DNA from 4 places in the Phytobacter cepae genome. Region 3 is predicted to be linked to each of the others. Evidence: predicted binding sites of a transcription regulator. Region 3 holds the regulator's gene; each other region holds the start of a gene.
The links. Region 3 encodes Fur, which represses iron uptake genes when iron is present. Its sites were predicted from a motif close to ATAATAATGAGAACNACTATCAA; they were not measured.
Positions count from the first base shown of each region.

Region 1: the regulator Fur is predicted to act here: its motif matches at 2,600-2,622, upstream of bfd (bacterioferritin-associated ferredoxin).
Region 2: the regulator Fur is predicted to act here: its motif matches at 2,444-2,466, upstream of efeU (iron uptake transporter permease EfeU).
Region 4: the regulator Fur is predicted to act here: its motif matches at 2,354-2,376, upstream of sufA (Fe-S cluster assembly scaffold SufA).

Region 1 covers NZ_CM135107.1:487,164-492,526, forward strand. The annotation lists gene fusA (elongation factor G) at 1-1,231, shown strand, start outside; gene tuf (elongation factor Tu) at 1,300-2,484, shown strand; gene bfd (bacterioferritin-associated ferredoxin) at 2,657-2,851, shown strand; gene bfr (bacterioferritin) at 2,924-3,400, shown strand; gene ACUY4Q_RS02275 (prepilin peptidase) at 3,384-3,869, opposite strand; gene rpsJ (30S ribosomal protein S10) at 4,244-4,555, shown strand; gene rplC (50S ribosomal protein L3) at 4,588-5,217, shown strand; gene rplD (50S ribosomal protein L4) at 5,228-5,363, shown strand, end outside.
Region 2 covers NZ_CM135107.1:3,219,104-3,224,466, forward strand. The annotation lists gene efeB (iron uptake transporter deferrochelatase/peroxidase subunit) at 1-369, opposite strand, end outside; gene efeO (iron uptake system protein EfeO) at 375-1,502, opposite strand; gene efeU (iron uptake transporter permease EfeU) at 1,556-2,389, opposite strand; gene ACUY4Q_RS15200 (NupC/NupG family nucleoside CNT transporter) at 2,666-3,850, shown strand; gene ACUY4Q_RS15205 (DUF3574 domain-containing protein) at 3,886-4,314, opposite strand; gene putP (sodium/proline symporter PutP) at 4,422-5,363, opposite strand, start outside.
Region 3 covers NZ_CM135107.1:3,569,831-3,575,193, reverse strand. The annotation lists gene chiP (chitoporin ChiP) at 200-1,600, shown strand; gene chiQ (ChiQ/YbfN family lipoprotein) at 1,618-1,950, shown strand; gene fur (ferric iron uptake transcriptional regulator) at 2,015-2,464, opposite strand; gene fldA (flavodoxin FldA) at 2,752-3,282, opposite strand; gene ybfE (LexA regulated protein) at 3,417-3,725, opposite strand; gene ybfF (esterase) at 3,858-4,631, opposite strand; gene seqA (replication initiation negative regulator SeqA) at 4,814-5,363, shown strand, end outside.
Region 4 covers NZ_CM135107.1:2,927,134-2,932,496, reverse strand. The annotation lists gene ACUY4Q_RS13690 (hypothetical protein) at 1-42, opposite strand, end outside; gene zinT (metal-binding protein ZinT) at 247-870, shown strand; gene leuE (leucine efflux protein LeuE) at 983-1,621, shown strand; gene ACUY4Q_RS13675 (DUF1272 domain-containing protein) at 1,784-2,020, shown strand; gene sufA (Fe-S cluster assembly scaffold SufA) at 2,417-2,785, shown strand; gene sufB (Fe-S cluster assembly protein SufB) at 2,794-4,278, shown strand; gene sufC (Fe-S cluster assembly ATPase SufC) at 4,295-5,041, shown strand; gene sufD (Fe-S cluster assembly protein SufD) at 5,016-5,363, shown strand, end outside.

The sequences.
Region 1 (5,363 bases), 2.1 Mb from region 3:
CAACGGTATGCTGGATGATGGTAAAGATACTCCGGCTGAGCGTCATGCCAGCGATGATGAGCCTTTCTCTGCACTGGCATTCAAAATCGCAACTGACCCGTTCGTGGGTAACCTGACCTTCTTCCGCGTTTACTCCGGTGTGGTTAACTCTGGTGATACTGTACTGAACTCCGTGAAAGCTGCACGTGAGCGTTTCGGTCGTATCGTTCAGATGCACGCTAACAAACGTGAAGAGATCAAAGAAGTTCGCGCGGGCGATATCGCTGCTGCAATCGGTCTGAAAGACGTAACTACCGGTGACACCCTGTGTAACCCGGATGCGCCGATCATTCTGGAGCGTATGGAATTCCCTGAGCCGGTAATCTCCATCGCAGTAGAACCGAAAACCAAAGCTGACCAGGAAAAAATGGGTCTGGCTCTGGGCCGTCTGGCTAAAGAAGACCCGTCATTCCGCGTATGGACTGATGAAGAATCTAACCAGACTATCATCGCTGGTATGGGTGAACTTCACCTGGATATCATCGTTGACCGTATGAAGCGTGAATTCAACGTTGAAGCTAACGTAGGTAAACCTCAGGTTGCTTACCGTGAAGCGATTCGTGCGAAAGTTACCGATATCGAAGGTAAACACGCCAAGCAGTCTGGTGGTCGTGGTCAGTACGGTCATGTTGTTATCGACATGTACCCACTGGAGCCGGGCTCAAATCCGAAAGGTTATGAGTTCATCAACGACATTAAAGGTGGCGTAATTCCTGGCGAATACGTTCCTGCCGTTGATAAAGGTATCCAGGAGCAGCTGAAATCTGGCCCGCTGGCTGGCTATCCGGTAGTTGATCTGGGTGTGCGTCTGCACTTCGGTTCTTACCATGACGTTGACTCCTCTGAACTGGCGTTTAAACTGGCCGCTTCTATCGCCTTCAAAGATGGCTTTAAGAAAGCGAAACCAGTACTGCTTGAGCCGATTATGAAGGTTGAAGTAGAGACTCCGGAAGAGAACACCGGTGACGTAATTGGTGACTTGAGCCGTCGTCGCGGTATGCTGCGCGGTCAGGAATCCGAAGTGACTGGCGTTAAGATCCACGCTGAAGTTCCGCTGTCTGAAATGTTCGGATATGCAACTCAGCTGCGTTCTCTGACCAAAGGTCGTGCATCCTATACTATGGAATTCCTGAAGTATGATGATGCGCCGAACAACGTTGCTCAGGCCGTAATCGAAGCCCGTGGTAAATAAGCCGCAGGGTTAAAACCAAAAGTCCCGTGTCCCCTCAGAGAGGGGGCACTATAGTAAGGAATATAGCCGTGTCTAAAGAAAAATTTGAACGTACAAAACCGCACGTCAACGTCGGTACTATCGGCCACGTTGACCATGGTAAAACTACCCTGACTGCTGCAATCACCACCGTTCTGTCCAAAACCTTCGGTGGCCAGGCTCGTGCATTCGACCAGATCGATAACGCGCCGGAAGAGAAAGCACGTGGTATCACCATCAACACCTCTCACGTTGAATACGATACCGAAATCCGTCACTACGCACACGTAGACTGCCCGGGCCACGCCGACTATGTTAAAAACATGATCACCGGTGCTGCGCAGATGGACGGCGCGATCCTGGTTGTTGCTGCGACTGACGGCCCGATGCCGCAGACCCGTGAGCACATCCTGCTGGGTCGTCAGGTAGGCGTTCCTTACATCATCGTGTTCCTGAACAAATGTGACATGGTTGATGACGAAGAGCTGCTGGAACTGGTTGAAATGGAAGTTCGTGAACTTCTGTCCCAGTACGACTTCCCGGGCGACGACACCCCGATCGTTCGTGGTTCCGCGCTGAAAGCGCTGGAAGGCGAAGCTGAGTGGGAAGCGAAAATCATCGAACTGGCTGGCTACCTGGACTCTTACATCCCGGAACCAGAGCGTGCGATTGACAAGCCGTTCCTGCTGCCTATCGAAGACGTATTCTCCATCTCCGGCCGTGGTACTGTTGTTACCGGTCGTGTAGAGCGCGGTATCGTTAAAGTAGGCGAAGAAGTTGAAATCGTTGGTATCAAAGAGACTGCCAAGTCTACCTGTACTGGCGTAGAAATGTTCCGCAAACTGCTGGACGAAGGCCGTGCGGGCGAGAACGTTGGTGTTCTGCTGCGTGGTATCAAACGTGAAGAAATCGAACGTGGTCAGGTACTGGCTAAGCCGGGCACCATCAAGCCGCACACCCAGTTCGAATCTGAAGTGTACATTCTGTCCAAAGACGAAGGCGGCCGTCATACTCCGTTCTTCAAAGGCTACCGTCCGCAGTTCTACTTCCGTACAACTGACGTGACTGGCACCATCGAACTGCCGGAAGGTGTTGAGATGGTAATGCCGGGCGACAACATCAAAATGGTTGTTACCCTGATCCACCCAATCGCGATGGATGACGGTCTGCGTTTCGCAATCCGTGAAGGCGGCCGTACTGTTGGTGCGGGCGTGGTAGCAAAAGTTATCGCTTAATTAGCGGTGATTTGAAAAGGGCGCTTTGGCGCCCTTTTTTATTGCTCGCGATCGGCCAGTTTCTCCAGAAGAAATCGATGTTTACGATTCTCTGACTTTTTTACAATCTCCGGCTATTGTAATCATAATTATTCTCATTTACACTTTGAGCATTAATTAAGCGGGAGTAATCATGTACGTTTGTTTGTGTAATGGTGTAAGCGATAAAAAAATTCGCCAGGCAGTACGCCAGTTCCACCCGCAGTCCTTTCAGCAGCTGCGTAAGTTTATTCCCGTTGGAAATCAGTGTGGTAAATGCATCCGGGCCGCTCGCGAAATAATGCAGGATGAATTGCTGCAGATCCCGGAATATAAAGAAACAGCCTGAGCGCCCCGCTTTTTTTTGACTTCCCTGTAGCCCGTTCTACGCTTCAATAAGTGGAAGCGGAGGGACTACATAATGAAAGGTGATGTCAAAGTAATAAATTATCTCAATAAATTATTGGGAAATGAGCTTGTCGCAATCAATCAATATTTTCTCCATGCGAGAATGTTCAAGAACTGGGGCCTGATGCGCCTCAATGATGTCGAATACCATGAATCCATCGATGAAATGAAACACGCCGATAAGTACATCGAGCGCATTCTGTTTCTTGAGGGTATTCCAAATCTGCAAGATTTAGGCAAGCTTGGCATCGGTGAGGATGTGGAGGAGATGCTGCAATCCGATCTTCGACTCGAACTCGAAGGTGCGCGAGATTTGCGTGAGGCTATCGCCTATTCCGATAGCGTTCATGACTACGTCAGCAGAGATATGATGATTGAAATCCTTGCCGATGAAGAGGGGCACATCGACTGGCTCGAAACCGAACTGGATCTGATTGGCAAAATTGGTCTGCAGAACTATCTGCAATCACAAATCAAAGTTGAAAGCTAATCGCCCCCTGAAAGAGCTCCTGGTAACCTGTAAGCAGACCCGCGCCAGCCAGAAATGGGCCAAACGGCAGCGGGTTTTTTTGTGCCATCTGCTTTTTACCCATGATGCTTGAGAAACTCACTGTCGCAAAAGCGAGTACAGCTGCGATAAAAACCAGCATGCTTAATGCCTGCCAGCCATGCCATGCGCCAAGAGCCGCCAGAAATTTAATATCGCCGTATCCGAGCCCCTCGCAACCACGTAGTAAGCGATAGCCCCAATAAAGAAATGCAAACCCCAGATATCCTGCAATAGCGCCCCAGACTTTGTCGGGTAGCAATTCTGTATCTCTCAAGCAAGCGTAAGCCAGCCCGCACCACAGAAGAGGGCAGGTGAATCTATCAGGTAAAAGTCCGTGGCGCATGTCATGCCAGACTAACAAAACGTTGAGTGCTAGATAGAGCGTCAGGAACAAGCAAGCGATTACCATCCCTAATCCTTTGTGATGTCGCGATTCCTGACAGCCTCTGCAAAAGCGTTCTAAAAAGAAAACCCCCTTTTCCAGGACTGGGTAGCAGAGCCAGAGAAAAAGCCGGGTGCAAAGCAACACGACCAGAGATCTACGAGCGGTGTCGAATACGTCTCTAATTTGTACGACGGGCTTGCGTTAAGCGCAGATTTACGTATAATGCGCGGGCTTGTCGTAATTGACGGCAGGTTCGATAAGAACCCTGATAGCGCTTTTGGCTATCTACAATGCTCCCAATCGGGGGGCTACGTAAGAACGATTACACTCCTCCATCAATCGTAATGGATGTGGGTAGTAATCATTTTCGTCTATAAAATAATTGGAGCTCTGGTCTCATGCAGAACCAAAGAATCCGTATCCGCCTGAAAGCGTTTGATCATCGTCTGATCGATCAATCAACCGCGGAAATCGTCGAGACTGCTAAGCGCACTGGTGCGCAAGTCCGTGGTCCGATCCCGCTGCCAACTCGCAAAGAGCGCTTTACCGTTCTGATCTCTCCGCACGTCAACAAAGACGCGCGTGATCAGTACGAGATTCGCACTCACAAGCGTCTGGTTGACATCGTTGAGCCAACTGAGAAAACCGTTGATGCTCTGATGCGTCTGGATCTGGCTGCCGGTGTAGACGTGCAGATCAGCCTGGGTTAATCAGGTCATCGAGCGATTGAGAGGTTGATACAATGATTGGTTTAGTCGGTAAAAAAGTGGGTATGACCCGCATCTTCACTGAAGATGGCGTTTCTATCCCAGTAACCGTAATCGAAGTTGAAGCAAACCGCGTTACTCAGGTTAAAGATCTGGCTAACGATGGCTACCGTGCCGTTCAGGTTACCACTGGTGCTAAAAAAGCTAACCGTGTAACTAAACCGGAAGCGGGTCACTTCGCTAAAGCTGGCGTTGAAGCTGGCCGTGGTCTGTGGGAATTCCGTCTTGCTGACGGCGAAGAGTTCACCGTAGGTCAGGACATTAGCGTTGAGCTGTTTGCTGAAGTTAAAAAAGTTGACGTAACTGGCACCTCTAAAGGTAAAGGTTTCGCCGGTACCGTTAAGCGCTGGAACTTCCGTACCCAGGACGCTACCCACGGTAACTCCTTGTCTCACCGCGTTCCGGGTTCTATCGGTCAGAACCAGACTCCGGGCAAAGTGTTCAAAGGCAAGAAAATGGCAGGTCAGCTGGGTAACGAACGTGTAACCGTTCAGAGCCTGGACGTAGTACGTGTTGACGCTGAGCGCAACCTGCTGCTGGTTAAAGGTGCTGTCCCGGGTGCAACCGGTAGCGACCTGATCGTTAAACCAGCTGTGAAGGCGTAAGGGGATAGCAATGGAATTAGTATTGAAAGACGCGCAGAGCGCGCTGACTGTTTCCGAAACTACCTTCGGTCGTGATTTCAACGAAGCGCTGGTACACCAGGTTGTTGTTGCTTATGCAGCTGGTGCTCGTCAGGGCACTCGTGCTC
Region 2 (5,363 bases), 350 kb from region 3:
CATCGGCGGTAAACGCGGGTTAGGCGTATCCGGTGCCGGGCCGCCTGTGGTCAGAAACGCAATACGCTGCGTTAACAGGCGAAACAGACGTTCCAGATCGGATTTGTCTGCCGCCAGGACATCAAACGCCACCAGCATCATTGATGCCTGCTGAGGTGTCAAAATCCCCGCCTGATGCGCACCGTAAAAGGGCTGTTTCTCCATACGCGCATCAGGAGAAAGCGTACCAGGCGCGCTTTGCGGTTTGGCCGCATGGGCCACCGGGCATCCTCCGGCAAGAGCAAGCGCGCCTCCCAGCGCGCCCATACTTTTTAACAAACGGCGTCGTGAAGGCTCAGTGACGACGTCATTTTCTTTTTTATCAATCATGATGCTTAATCCAGACCCAGCACACCACGCAGTTGCGCCAGATCTTCCGCCAGTGCGGTGACAGGCCCTTTGAGCGCGTTACGATCTGCATCGGTCAGCTTATCGTAAGTCTCAAAACCGTCTTTAGTGCGGTATTTCGCCAGAATAGTGTCGACTTTATTGAAGTTAGCGTCGACTTTAGCCAAAAGTTCAGCGTTATTTTTCTGCAACTGCGGACGCAGGAGATCGACGATTTTTTGTGCGCCGTCAACGTTAGCCTGGAAGTCCCACAGGTCAGTGTGGCTGTAGCGATCTTCTTCCCCACTGATTTTAGTGGCAGCAACTTCTTCGATCAGGCCAGCCGCCCCGCCCACCACTTTTGACGGTGGGAACGCCAGTTCGCTGATGCGTTTTTGCAGGTCCTGCACATCGGTGTAAAGCTGATCAGCATAGGTGTCCATGCCTTTTACCGAGTTGTCGCCAAACAATGCTTTCTCCAGGCGATGGAAACCCGTGAATTTCGGATCGGCCGCTTTCTGCTCGTAATCATCTTCACGGGCATCAATGCTGCCATCCAGATCGGAGAACAACTCTGCAATCGGTTCAATTCGCTCGTAGTGTTGGCGCGTAGAGGCGTACAACGATTTGGCTTTAGCAATGTCGCCCGCTTTCACCGCGTCGGTAAAGGCTTTGGTGCCGGTAACCAGCGCAGCGGTTTCAGCAGTGACATAGGCTTTGTATTCGGTGATGGCGCCACCGAGGCTCAGCAGGGCTTCGCTTTTCGCGGCATCGGCGGTGGCCGCCCCTTTCACTGTCAGCTTACCTTTCGGGTTAGTCAGCAGGCCACAGGTCATCTCATAGTCGCCCGGCTGTAAGTTGGCCGTCAGTTTCTGGCTAAAGCCCGGTGCGATATTTTCACGCTCTTCCACGACCATCACCCCTTTCAGGATCTCCCACTCCAGTGCTTTCTGGCTGTGGTTAAGGATCAGGAATTGCGTTTTACCCGCATTGACCGTCAGGTTCATTGGCTCGCACGCTTTGTCCGTGACGGTCACTTTTACCTGAGGAATGTCGGCTGCCTCGGCACCCCACGCGCAGGCGATCAACGCTGCGACACCAACCTGTATTGCACTACGACGAAAATGAATTGCCATGACCCTTCCCTTAAATATGTATGTTGTAACTACAATAAGCCCGGACAGAATATTTAGCGCGACGCGCTGGACGGCTGCACGCCGCCACGCGGTGGCAATGCAAACAGCACCAGCGCCGGAATCAGGTAAATGAACCAGACGAACACTTCGCTGACGCTTGGCGCTTCCTGATAACCAAAAATGCCTTCCAGTAACGTGCCCGTTAAGGAGTGTGTGGTCAGCACGTTGCTGAGATCGAAGGCAACATCCTGGAAGTGGTTCCACAGCCCTGCTTCATGAAAGGCACGAATCGCCCCTGCGGCCAGGCCTGCCGCCACCAGCAAAATGAACAGGCTGGTCCATTTAAAGAAAGTCCCCAGATTCAGCCGTATCCCGCCCCAGTAAAGCAGGAAGCCCAACACCACGGCGGTCGCCAGCCCCAGCATGGCGCCAATCGGTGGCCAGATGCCCACATCCTGCTGAAAAGCCGCCAGCAGGAAGAACACCGATTCCAGCCCTTCGCGCGCAACGGCAAAGAAGACCATCATAATAAGCGCCCAACCATGGTTGTTGCTGCGTGCCAGTGCGCTGTCAACCGCCTGTTCCAGTTGCACTTTCACATTGCGCGACACTTTGCGCATCCAGAACACCATCCAGGTGAGAACCACCACCGCAATCGCGGCAACAATGCCCTCAAACAGTTCCTGCTCTTTTTGCGGGAATTCTCCGGTGGTTTCGTTAATGAAAATGCCCAGCGCCAGGCAGAGGGCCGCGGCGAGGAATACACCAATCCACATCACGCCTATCCAGCGACCACGCTGGGTACGCTTCAAATAACTGGCAATCAGGCTGACGATCAGCGCCGCTTCGAGGCCTTCACGTAACATAATGAGAAATGGCACAAACATGAGAACGCCCCTGCGTCATATAAGGTCAATAACTGAAAAGAAAAGTAAACTTCTTTGATAGTGATTATCATTACGCAACGCGGAAACTCAAGCAAAATATCATGAGAATGATAACTGGATGTAAATGCCTCGCAGGCTAATCATCCCTGCCCGCAGCCTTATGCAGAAGTGATTGATATATGGAATTATTTTTGCTTACAAAACTTTAACTTTCTGTTTACTGAACTTGCGCGGTATGGCTAAATAAGCGCCCATTTACCTGCAAATATCCTCGATATGATTAACTTTTTACATTTCTTGTTGGCACTGGTGGTGATTCTTGTGCTGGCCTGGCTGGTGAGTTTCGACCGTCGCACGCTTCGTCTGCGCTTCATTTTGCAACTGGTGGTCATTGAACTGGCACTCGCCTGGTTCTTCCTGCATGCAGAGAGCGGTCTGACGCTAATTAAATATGTCTCCGGCTTCTTTGAAGTTCTGCTGAAATATGCAGCCGAAGGCACCAACTTCGTGTTTGGTGGAATGGGTGAAAAAGGGCTGGCCTTTATTTTCCTCGGTGTACTCTGCCCGATTATCTTTATTTCTGCGCTAATCGGCATTTTGCAGCACTGGCGCATTCTGCCCGTATTCATCCGAGTGATCGGTACCTTGCTATCAAAACTCAATGGCATGGGCAAGCTTGAATCCTTTAATGCCGTCAGTTCGTTGATTCTCGGCCAGTCGGAAAACTTCATTGCTTACAAAGGCATCCTGGGCGATCTCTCCTCCCGCCGCCTGTTCACCATGGCCGCCACCGCGATGTCGACGGTATCGCTCTCCATTGTGGGCGCGTATATGACCATGCTGGATGCAAAATATGTGGTTGCCGCGCTGGTGCTGAATATGTTCAGTACGTTTATTATTTTAACCGTCATTAACCCCACGCAGGCGGATGCCGAAGCAGAGGTCAAACTAGAGAAACTGCACGAGTCACAAAGTTTCTTTGAGATGCTGGGAGAATACATTCTGGCAGGCTTCAAAGTGGCAATGATTATTCTGGCGATGCTGATTGGCTTTATTGCACTTATCAGCGCCGTGAACGCCCTCTTCTCTTCGCTGTTTGGCATCAGTTTCCAGCAAATTTTAGGTTATGTCTTCTATCCGCTGGCCTGGCTTATTGGCATTCCCCTTAGTGACGCCTTAAACGCCGGCAGTATTATGGCGACCAAACTGGTGGCCAACGAATTTGTGGCGATGATTGAATTGCAAAAAATTGCCGCCGGAATGACACCACGCGGGCTGGGGATTCTGTCAGTATTCCTGGTCTCGTTTGCTAACTTTGCCTCTATCGGCATTGTAGCGGGTGCCATTAAGGGATTGAACGAGCAGCAAGGGAATGTGGTTTCTCGCTTCGGCCTGCGTCTGGTCTACGGCGCGACGCTGGTGAGCCTGCTCTCTGCCGCCTTTGCAGGCGTAGTGCTTTAAGATTTACGGCGGGCTTAACACCCGCCGTGTTTCTGTCAGAACTGGACGCAGACCGGCTGGTCAACGCGCATCACCGATTCCTGGGCAAAACGGGTTTTGTAAAGGTTGCGCAGTGCTTCAATGTTAGTTTCACTGGTCGCGTCTTTGGCGTGGATCAGCATCAGCGCTTTGCTCGCCTCACGCGCCACCTTGCCGTCATTTCCCAGCCATTGCCCACGCGCATCAAATACCGTTAAACCATCGCGAAAACGCGGGGTGACGTCACCATCCACAAACTGCTGCCATTCAGCAGCGGTTATCTCTTTGCCTGCCGGGCGATTTAAGCCGAAATAGAGTGTTGTCTGCTGCATTTGGTTTACGGCTTTACAGGTTTGCTCCATAGCCGTGGTCTTGTGTGCCGGTGCGACGCAGCCCGTCAGTGCTGCCGCGAGTACCAGTGCAGTGAGCCCTGTTTTTATCTTCATGAATTTATCCAGATTATTATTAGAACGCTGATAAAAGCGTAATGGCGCTGAATTTTCAAGGGAAAAACGGCTTCCCTCCCCTAAGAGGAGGGAAAGGATAACGACACTTATTTAGCGGCTACACGGCTCGGCGGCGCAGAATGATAGTGCGCATCCGCCTCAGCAAAGCGTTTTTCCATCGCGGCGGACGGCGCTTTACCCAACAGACTAAACACCACGATCCCAATGCTGGCGAAAACGAAGCCCGGAATGATTTCGTACAGTCCCAGCCAACCGAACTGCTTCCAGACGATAACCGTTACCGCACCAATCACCATCCCGGCCAGGGCGCCGTTACGGGTCATTCTCGACCACATGACGGAGAACAGGACCACCGGGCCAAAGGCGGCGCCAAAGCCCGCCCAGGCGTAGCTGACCAGACCCAGAACACGGTTCTCCGGGTTCGCCGCCAGCGCAATAGAAACCAGTGCCACCAGCAGCACCATCACACGCCCGACCCATACCAGCTCAGTCTGACCGGCATTTTTACGGAAGAACGCTTTGTAGAAATCTTCGGTCAACGCACTGGAACACACCAGCAGCTGGCAACTCAGGGTAGACATCACCGCCGCCAGAATGGCAGACAGCAGGATCCCGGCAATCCATGGGTTAAAGAGGATCTGCGCCAGTTCGATAAACACGCGCTCGGCGTTCTGGTTAACCGCGCCGGCCTGGTCAGGATGGTTGTTGAAGTAGGCAATACCGAAGAAGCCAACCGCTACCGCGCCGGCCAGGCACAGAATCATCCAGGTCATACTGATACGACGCGCATGCACGATGCTGTGGTGGGAATCTGCCGCCATAAAACGCGCCAGAATGTGCGGCTGGCCAAAGTAACCCAGCCCCCAACCCATCAGCGAAATGATGGCCACGAAGTTCAGCCCCTTAAGCATATCGACGTTTTCGATGCTTTTTTGCTTGATCACTTCCATTGAGTCGGCAAAGCCACCCACGGACATGATCACAATGACCGGCGTCAGGATGAGAGCAAAGATCATCAGGCTGGCCTG
Region 3 (5,363 bases):
AAACGGATTGAAATCTGTGTTCCTGGTCATATTCCTGATGCTCATTCAGGTAAAGTGCTTGATCATTCATGCGGGCAAAAATAATCTTGATTCGTGGTGTGAAACAAGTTTTTAGCACTCACAGCTATTCCCTGGTTTTAATTTGTTGCTGAATGCCTTTGCACAGCACTTTTGTTTTTTTAGTCAAAGAGGAACAATTATGATCGCGTTTGTCGCTAAACGTAAGGCGATAGCGTTAGCTATTGCCAGCACAACAGCAATATCAGGTTTAATGATAACCCCTGCGGTAAATGCCGAAGGTTTTGTCGATGATTCAACGCTTACCGGCGGGGTGTATTACTGGCAGCGTGAACGCGATCGTAAGGACGTCACCGACGGTAATAAATATAAAACAAACCTTGCACACTCAACCTGGAATACTAACCTCGATTTCCAGTCCGGTTATGCAGCAGATATGTTCGGTATCGATATTGCCGCGTTTGCGGCAATCGAAATGGCAGAGTCATCCGGCAGTGCACACCCTAATGAAATGGCGTTTTCCAATAGTCACAAAGTCTATGACGAAGACTGGGCGGGCGACAGAAGTGGGGCCAGTCTTTATACCGCGGCGGCAAAATTTAAATATGGTCCGGTATGGGCGCGAGCGGGTTACATTCAGCCAACGGGGCAGACACTGCTGGCCTCCAACTGGAGCTTTATGCCGGGTACGTATCAGGGTACGGAACTAGGTGCAAAACTTGATTATGAAGATTGCGGTGCACTGAGTTTCTCGTATATGTGGGCCAATGAATATAAAGCCCCCTGGTACAACGAAACCGATTATTTCTATCAAAATGATGGCGTGAGCAAGATTGATTATGTCCATTCACTCGGCGCGCAATATGATTTTAAAAACGATCTCATTTTAGAAGCGGCATTTGGTCAGGCGCAGGGCTATGTTGACCAATACTTTGCAAAAGCCAGTTATAAATTTGATATTGCGGGCAGCCCATTGTCGACAAGCTATCAGTTCTACAGCTCACGCGATAAAGCATCTAATCACACCATCAATGATATTTATGACGGTACGGCCTGGTTACAGGCACTGACCTTTAATTATACCGCAGGGCCTGTCGATTTACGTCTTGAGGGAACATGGGTCAAAGCCGATGGTCGCCAGGGATATTTCAATTCGCGTATGACGCCGCTTTATGGCTCGTCAAATGGCCGACTGGATATCTGGTGGGATAATCGTTCTGACTTTAACGCCCATAATGAGAAAGCGGTATTTGTTGGCGCTATGTATGATCTTAAAGATTTAAATCTTCCGGGCTGGGCGGTAGGCGCATCCTATGTGTATGGCTGGGATGCCAAGCCATCCAACGTTTCCTCTGGCGACCAATACTATAAAGCCAATAATTCAATTAAGGAATCCGCTTACAGCCTCGACGTCGTTTACACCCTGCAGGATGGTCTGGCGAAAGGGACGTTATTTAAACTGCACTTCACGCAGTTTGATAACCACTCTGATATTCCAAGCTGGGGCGGTGGTTACAACAACATCTTCCAGGATGAGCGCGATGTGAAATTTATCGTGATCGCACCGTTTACGATTTTCTGATGCGAGAGAAGGGCAAAATGAAAAAAAGCATAATGATTCTGTTTATGACCCTGGGACTTGCTGGCTGCGTACAGCAACCCTCAGCGCCGAAAGAAGATATGCGTTTGAGAGCAGCTTACAGTGCCTGCATTAACACCGCAGAAGGATCGTCGGAAAAACTTGAAGCCTGCCGTAGCGTGTTAGACGTGTTGAAGTCAGAAAAGGCACATCAACAGTTTGCTCATGAAGAATCCGTCCGTACACTGGATTATCAGCAGTGTCTGGACGCCACGCATACGGGCAATGGTCAGGCGGTAAAAGCGAACTGCGATCGTATCTGGCAGGAAATTCGCAGCAACAATACGCCGTAGACACTCTTTTTGTACCACCAATAAAAAAGCCAACCGGAGGTTGGCTTTTTACGTTTACGGAAGATTACTTCGCAATCTCGTGGGCGTTTTCATCGCTGCGGCAATCGCCTTCAGCGCAGTGGCCATAGAGGTACAGGCTATGGTTCGTCAGGCGAATGCCGTGTTGAGAGGCGATTTCACGCTGGCGAGCTTCAATGGAGTCATCACTGAATTCAATCACTTTGCCGCAATCGAGGCAAATCAAGTGATCGTGGTGATGTTGCTGAGTCAGTTCGAAGACAGATTTGCCGCCTTCAAAATTATGACGGGTTACGATCCCGGCATCATCAAACTGGTTCAGAACACGGTAAACCGTGGCCAGCCCGATCTCTTCGCCCATGTCAATCAGGCGCTTATATAAATCTTCCGCACTGACATGATGGTTGTCCGGCTCCTGAAGCACTTCCAGGATTTTCAAGCGAGGAAGCGTGACTTTCAGGCCGGCCTTCTTTAATGCGGTATTGTTGTCAGTCATGCGGAATCTGTCCTGTTGCTAAACGGTTCGCTCCCCAAGGGGAAGCTACAAGGAATGCACTGGGAAATGCGTCTCATTATAGAACTGCCATGTCTAAATGAAAACTGCAAGCCCTCAAGTAAAGTAAGCGTATAAAACGTGGTAGTGCCAACAAAGTCCGTTGCGCTACCCGTTTTAACCAGGCCATATTGTACAGTGCTGGCGGCAAAAGTTAAAAAAATGTAGCAATTATTTCCATTGGTTTTAACTATCGATCTGGCGCAACCCGCAGGATGCGCCAAACAGCATCAGGCATTGATGATATCGTTAAGATTCAGCTCTTCGGAAATCTGTTTAACCCATTTATCCACGCGTGCAGCGGTCAGTTCTGGTTGACGATCTTCGTCAATGGCCAGCCCAACAAAATGGTCATCATCGGCAAGGCCTTTAGAGGCTTCAAAGTGGTAGCCTTCGGTCGGCCAGTGACCCACAATCACCGCGCCACGTGGTTCGATGATGTCACGAATTGTCCCCAGCGCATCACAGAAGTACTCTGCATAATCTTCCTGGTCACCACAGCCAAACAATGCGACTAACTTGCCATTGAAATCAATGTCTTCCAGCGTCGGGAAAAAATCATCCCAGTCACACTGCGCTTCGCCGTAATACCAGGTCGGGATGCCAAGCAGCAGAATGTCATAGCCTTCCAGATCCTCTTTGCTGCTCTTTGCAATGTCGTGTACATCTGCAACGTCTTTACCAAGCTGTGCCTGGATCATCTTTGCGATGTTTTCGGTATTACCGGTGTCGCTGCCGAAAAAAATGCCAGTGATTGCCATGAGTAAAATAACCTCTTGAAACTTAATGATATGGTGGTGGCGTTTAGCCCACGGATAAGGGCAATCATAGCAGATCAGAGAAGCACGCGGAAACTGCAATCGCGTCGGACTGCACTCTCTGCTACATGAAAACGTTATTCAGATGAAGAATCAGAGGAATCAATGCTGTTCAGCGCTTTTAGCTGCTCCAGCAACATCTCTTCGATGAGTTCGCTGCGACTCATTTGACGCGCGTCAGCCAGGGCGTTTAATGCGTCAACGGCCTCCGCGTTGATTTTCAGTTCGACGCGTTTAAGCCCACGAAATTTATCGCGTTTAAGCTGATTGCGTTTGTTAATGCGCAATTGCTCGTCGCGAGAGAGCGGATTGGTTTTAGGACGTCCCGGGCGACGCTCATTCGCGAACAGATCTAGGGTCGTGCGGTCCGTTTGTTCTTTAGCCATGATTTAAGAAATACTACGGGAAGTACAAGCAATCGAGCCTGAGCCCGGGTTGATTAGCGCGCCATCATACATCAGGGAGGCAGGGACGCCAACGCCCGGGCGCGTTATGATGACCGAGCGCCGGGTTTTTAATCAGTTTGTCTTTTCAGCAAGATAACGACGAATAGCGCGCAAAACCGCTTCCGGCTTTTCCGCATGCACCCAGTGTCCGGCACCGGCAATGACATGCGCCTTCGCCTGCGGAAACTGTTTAAGCAGAGGCTGACGATACTGCTCGGTCACGTAAGGGGAGTTGCCACCGGGGATGAACAGGGCAGGGTGGTCCCAGACCGGCACCTCTTCCCAGCCGACAATGTGGGGGTACTGCTCCCACAGCACGGGGACATTAAAGCGCCATTGCCCGTCAACAAAGGACTTCAACAAAAATTGAATCACCCCTTCTTCATCGATGACGGTGCGCATCACGGTGGCCGCTTGTTGTCGCGTCGTGGCCCCGGCATCCGTCACCGCATTGATAGCAGCAAAAATCTCATCGTGGCGACGCACGGCATAATCCACGGGGGCAATATCAATCGCTACCAGTCCGTCAATACGTTCCGGGGCAATCGCGGTTAAGGCCATGACCGCTTTCCCTCCCATTGAGTGACCGATAAAGGTGGCCCGCTCAAGGGAATGCGCGTCCAGCGTATCAACCAAATCCTGGGCCATCGCGGGGTAATTCATTTCGTCCGAACTCGCAGAAAGCCCATGATTACGCATGTCCACCTGAAGGATGTCATGGTCGCTCACAAGGTCGCGCGCCAGAATGCCAAGGTTATCCAGGCTGCCAAACAGGCCGTGGACTAACACGATGGGAGAATTGTTGTGCGATTGTTGTGCAGATTGCGCTCGGGTATTCAATTTCATGGCAAAGTTCTTTTTTTCGCTCTTTCGGATTAGGGTATTATGTTGAACATTCTGCCGCCCGGCTGCAAGGTTCAGACACAATCTAACTTAGCCGCCACTCAGGTTTAGCGCTATCCGCTGTTGAGATTTGACTTTATAATCTCAATAACTTGTATTCAGATAAGACACTGCACTGGATTAAAATGAAAACGATTGAAGTTGATGATGAACTCTACAGTTATATTGCCAGCCACACGAAGCATATTGGTGAGAGCGCATCCGACATTTTACGGCGCATGTTGAAATTTTCCGCCTCCTCTCAGCCTGCCGCCACGACGCCTGCCGCTGCAAAAGAAGCCCCTGTTACGCCGAAAGTCGAAGAGAGTAAGCCGACCAACACCGCGAAAGACAAAGTTCGTGCGGTGCGCGAGTTGCTGCTTTCTGACGAATACGCCGATCAGAAAAAAGCCGTTAACCGTTTCATGCTGGTGCTGTCTACACTCTATTCTCTGGACAACAAAGCCTTTGCAGAATCCACCGAGTCCCTGCACGGGCGTACCCGCGTATACTTTGCGTCTGATGAACAAACCTTGTTGCAAAATGGCACGCAGACCAAGCCAAAACAGGTGCCAGATACACCATACTGGGTCATCACCAACACTAATACGGGTCGTAAATGCAGCATGGTAGAACACATCATGCAGTCAATGCAGTTCCCGGCGGAATTGATTGAAAAGGTTTGCGGCACAATTT
Region 4 (5,363 bases), 640 kb from region 3:
TTGATACGCCTGACTCAAGCTGTGTGCTTTAGCGATAGACATGAAGAATGACCTCATTGACCGTGGTGTCGTGGTTAAAATGTGACCACCTTTTTATAGCAGGGAATGGTCAAATTACCAGTCAGCAGTCAGTGCGCAAAATGCCCTTCGCAATGTATTGATGTTGGTTATGTTATAATATAACATCTGCAACTCATTAATATAAAAGAGGGTCATATTGTGGTACGTCACTTTGCAAAATTAGCTATTGCTCTGGGTACAGTTCTGATTAGCGGACAGGCGCTTTCTCATGGCCACCACTCTCATGGCGCGCCGTTAACTGAGAAAGAGCAGAAAGCCGCAGAAGGGGAGTTTGATAATAACGATGTTAAAGACAGAAATTTGTCAGACTGGGACGGCGTATGGCAGTCCGTCTTGCCTTATCTGGTGAGCGGTGACCTTGATCCGGTGTTCAAAAAGAAGGCCGAAAAAGATTCGAGCAAAACCTTTGACGATATCAAAGCCTATTATCGCAAAGGGTATGCAACGGATGTGGACACCATTGGTATTGAGAATGGGGTGATGGAGTTTCACGTCGGCGATAACGTCAGCAGCTGCAAATACGATTATGCGGGTTATAAAATTTTAACGTATGTCTCTGGTAAAAAGGGCGTGCGTTACCTGTTCGAATGTAAGGATGCCACCAGTAAGGCCCCGAAGTATGTGCAGTTTAGCGATCATACTATTGGACCCCGTAAATCCGCCCACTACCATATTTTCATGGGAAACACCTCGCAGGCAGCCCTGCTTGAAGAGATGGACAACTGGCCGACCTACTACCCTTATCAACTGAAAAAGGAAGAGGTCGTCGACGAAATGTTACATCATTGATGAAACAACACCGTCTTCTCAGGAAGCTCGCTGCGGCGGGCTTTTTTTATGGCTACGCTTTGTGTAGCATACGCGCCCAGTGCAGCGCCTGAAGGTATCTCAAGGAGGATATGTGTTTGCCGAATACGGTGTGATCAGCTTCTGGTCCTATTTCATTGGTGCCATTTTCATCATCCTGGTTCCCGGGCCTAATACCTTTTTCGTATTGAAAAACAGCATTGCCGGGGGGCTTAAAAGGGGTTATGTCGCTGCGGCGGGCGTCTTTCTGGGTGATGCCATTTTGATGTTTCTGGCCTATGCCGGGGTGGCAACGCTGATTAAAACCACACCCGTCTTGTTCAACATTGTTCGTTATCTCGGCGCGTTTTACCTGCTCTGGCTTGGGCTTAAAATGCTTTACAGCACGCTGTTCCGTCGGGCCAGTGCGAACCCGGAACACGAAGTTCAGAAAGGGGAAATATTCAAACGATCGCTGATTCTGAGCCTGACAAATCCCAAAGCGATTCTCTTTTATGTCTCGTTTTTTGTGCAGTTTATAGATATCCATTACTCCAGCCCGGGGATGTCATTCTTCATCCTCGGCGTGACATTAGAGATGATCAGCGTTTGTTATTTCAGTTTTTTGATTGTTTCTGGCTCTTATGTGACGCAGTTGGTTAAGACCAAAAAGCGGCTTGCGAAGCTCGGCAATTCTTTAATTGGGCTGCTGTTTGTCGGCTTTGCCGCACGACTGGCAACATTGCAATCCTGAACATTCGGCCATGCAAATTACAGGCTCGCTTCGGCGGGCTTTTTTATTTTACTGCGTTGTCGCTGAAGGTATGTGAACCTTAAAAATGACTTTCGCAAGCTTAATAAAACTGCTATTGCTGCACACTAATCAACGAAGTATGGCCGTGAAGAAGAGGTTGATATGTTGGAGTTAAGACCGGGATGTGAGTGTTGCAACACCGATTTACCCGGCGATTCAGCCGATGCGGTGATCTGTTCTTTTGAATGTACCTTTTGCCGCGAGTGTGCAACAAAAATGGCGCTCCGTTGCCCGAACTGCGGGGGAGAGCTGGTCAGCCGCCCGCGCCGCTCTGCAGAAAAACTGGTTAACAATCCGGCTTCAACATCGCGCACGTTTAAACCCCTTGGCTGCAGTTAAGCGAAGCGCTTTTGCTCATGATATTTCTATCCCCTTTACAATAAGGGGATATTCTCCCCCTGATTTTTGCTTCCCTTTGTAGCAAAACAGTCATTTGCTGCCGTCAGAAACCTGTTCGCCCGCTTTTTTTAGCAGGCTATCTCAAAAATAGGCATTGCCTATACATCTTTAGCGGTCGCCGCTATTTACAAATGCCAGAAAAAATAGCCATTATTTATCAATTCATTAAACAATTTGTCACTTACCTGTAAAGCCTGTTGAGAGGGTCTATGCTTATAACATGCGCCTAAAAAACGGGCAGTACATGAATAACCCTTCGGAATAGAGGTTGAAGTGATAATCATTATCACTAACATAGTGTTATGCCTTTCAGGCTTCATGACATGAGGTAGACCCATGGAATCGCAATCAGAAACATTTAACCCGGCCGACTTTACCTGGCGTGGGTTGTCAATTACACCCGCTGCGGCAGAACACATTCGTGCGCTGATTCGCAAGCAACCCGAGCTGTTGGGCGTGCGTCTTGGCATCAAACAAACCGGCTGTGCAGGGTTTGGTTATGTGCTGGATACGGTCAGTGAACCGGCTAAGGATGATCTGCTATTCGAAAACGAAGGCGCGCGGCTTTATGTACCCCTTCAGGCGATGCCGTTTATCGACGGAACCGAAGTGGATTATGTGCGTGAAGGGTTAAACCAGTTATTCAAATTCAATAACCCGAAAGCCCAGAACGAATGTGGCTGCGGCGAAAGCTTTGGGGTATAGGCGGTACTATGTCTCGTAATACTGAAGCAACTGACGATGTCAAAACCTGGACCGGGAACCTCAATTACAAAGAGGGCTTTTTCACCCGGCTCAATACCGATGAATTGGCGAAAGGCATCAATGAAGATGTCGTGCGCGCTATCTCGGCTAAACGTAATGAACCTGAATGGATGCTGGAGTTCCGCCTCAACGCGTTTCGCGCCTGGCTTGAAATGGAAGAACCGCACTGGCTTAAAGCCCAGTATGAAAAGCTGGACTACCAGGATTACAGCTATTACTCAGCACCATCATGTGGCAGCTGCGACGACACGTGCGCTTCGCAGCCCGGAGCGGTGCAGCAAACTGAGGCCAATGGCTGGTTAACACAAGAAGTTGAAGAAGCCTTCAACCAGCTCGGTGTGCCGGTACGTGAAGGGAAAGAAGTGGCCGTTGATGCCATTTTTGACTCCGTCTCCGTGGCCACCACCTACCGTGAAAAACTCTCGGAACAGGGCATTATTTTCTGCTCTTTTGGTGAAGCCATTCATGATCACCCGGAGTTGGTAAAAAAATACCTCGGTACCGTCGTCCCGTCCAACGACAACTTCTTCGCGGCTCTTAACGCTGCGGTCGCTTCAGATGGCACCTTTATTTACATCCCGAAAGGTGTGCGTTGCCCTATGGAGCTTTCAACCTATTTCCGCATCAACGCGGAAAAAACCGGCCAGTTCGAACGAACCATTCTGGTGGCCGATGAAGGCAGCTATGTCAGCTACATCGAAGGGTGCTCTGCGCCCGTGCGCGACAGCTATCAGCTTCATGCAGCTGTTGTGGAAGTGATCATTCACCGTGATGCGGAAGTGAAATATTCCACCGTACAGAACTGGTTCCCGGGAGATAACAACACCGGCGGCATTCTGAACTTCGTCACCAAGCGTGCGCTGTGCGAAGGCGAAAACAGCAAAATGTCCTGGACCCAATCGGAAACCGGATCGGCAATTACCTGGAAATACCCGAGCTGTATTCTGCGCGGCGATAACTCCATCGGTGAGTTTTTCTCGGTGGCTTTGACCAGCGGTCATCAGCAGGCGGATACCGGCACCAAGATGATCCACATCGGTAAGAACACCCGCTCGACCATTATCTCCAAAGGCATCTCTGCCGGTAAAAGCCAGAACAGCTACCGCGGGCTGGTGAAAATCATGCCGAGCGCCACCAACGCGCGTAACTTTACGCAGTGTGACTCCATGCTGATTGGGCCGGATTGTGGTGCGCATACCTTCCCGTACGTGGAGTGTCGCAATAACAGTGCTCAGCTTGAACATGAAGCCACTACGTCGCGGATTGGAGAAGATCAGCTGTTTTACTGCTTGCAGCGCGGCATCAGCGAAGATGATGCCATCTCGATGATCGTCAATGGTTTCTGTAAGGATGTGTTCTCCGAACTGCCGCTGGAGTTTGCCGTTGAGGCGCAAAAACTGCTGGCCATCAGTCTTGAACACAGCGTCGGTTAAGGATTAAGGAACAAATATGTTAAGTATTAAAGACCTGCAGGTTAGCGTTGAAGACAAAGAGATTCTGCGAGGCCTGAACCTGGAGGTTCGCCCGGGCGAAGTGCATGCCATCATGGGGCCAAACGGCTCGGGTAAAAGTACGCTCTCGGCTACCCTTGCCGGCCGTGAAGATTACGAAGTGACCGGTGGCAGTATTGCCTATAAAGGCAAAGATCTGCTGGAGCTTTCCCCTGAAGATCGCGCCGGTGAAGGCGTGTTTATGGCGTTTCAGTATCCGGTTGAAATTCCGGGTGTCAGTAACCAGTTTTTCCTGCAAACCGCGCTGAATGCGGTACGTAAATACCGCGGTCAGGATGAGCTGGACCGCTTTGACTTCCAGGATTTAATGGAAGAGAAGATCAAATTGCTGAAAATGCCCGAGGATTTGCTGACGCGCTCGGTCAACGTGGGTTTCTCCGGTGGCGAGAAAAAGCGTAACGATATTCTGCAAATGGCGGTACTGGAACCGAATCTCTGCATTCTTGATGAGACCGATTCGGGGCTGGACATTGATGCCCTGAAAATCGTGGCCGATGGGGTGAACTCCCTGCGCGATACGCAGCGCTCATTTATTATCGTCACCCACTATCAGCGCATCCTTGATTACATCAAGCCAGACTACGTGCATGTGCTCTATCAGGGCCGTATCGTCAAATCCGGTGATTTCACGCTGGTTAAGCAACTGGAGGAGCAGGGGTATGGCTGGCTTACCGAACAGCAGTAATGCACTGCAACAGTGGCACCACCTGTTTGAAATGCAGGGTGGGGCACTTTCTGAAGACGCGCAACGGCATCTTCAACACATGCTGCGCCTGGGCTTGCCGACGCGTAAGCATGAAAACTGGAAATACACGCCGCTTGATGGGCTGCTTAACAGTGAGTTTGTTGCCCGTGCTGGTGCATTAACGGCGGCCCAATGCGCGGCACTGGCGCTTCCGGTTGATGCCCTGCGCCTGGTCTTTGTTGACGGGTATTTCAATGCGGAGTTGAGCGACGATACCACCGACTCTGGTTTCAACATCACTATTAACGAGGATCGCACTTCG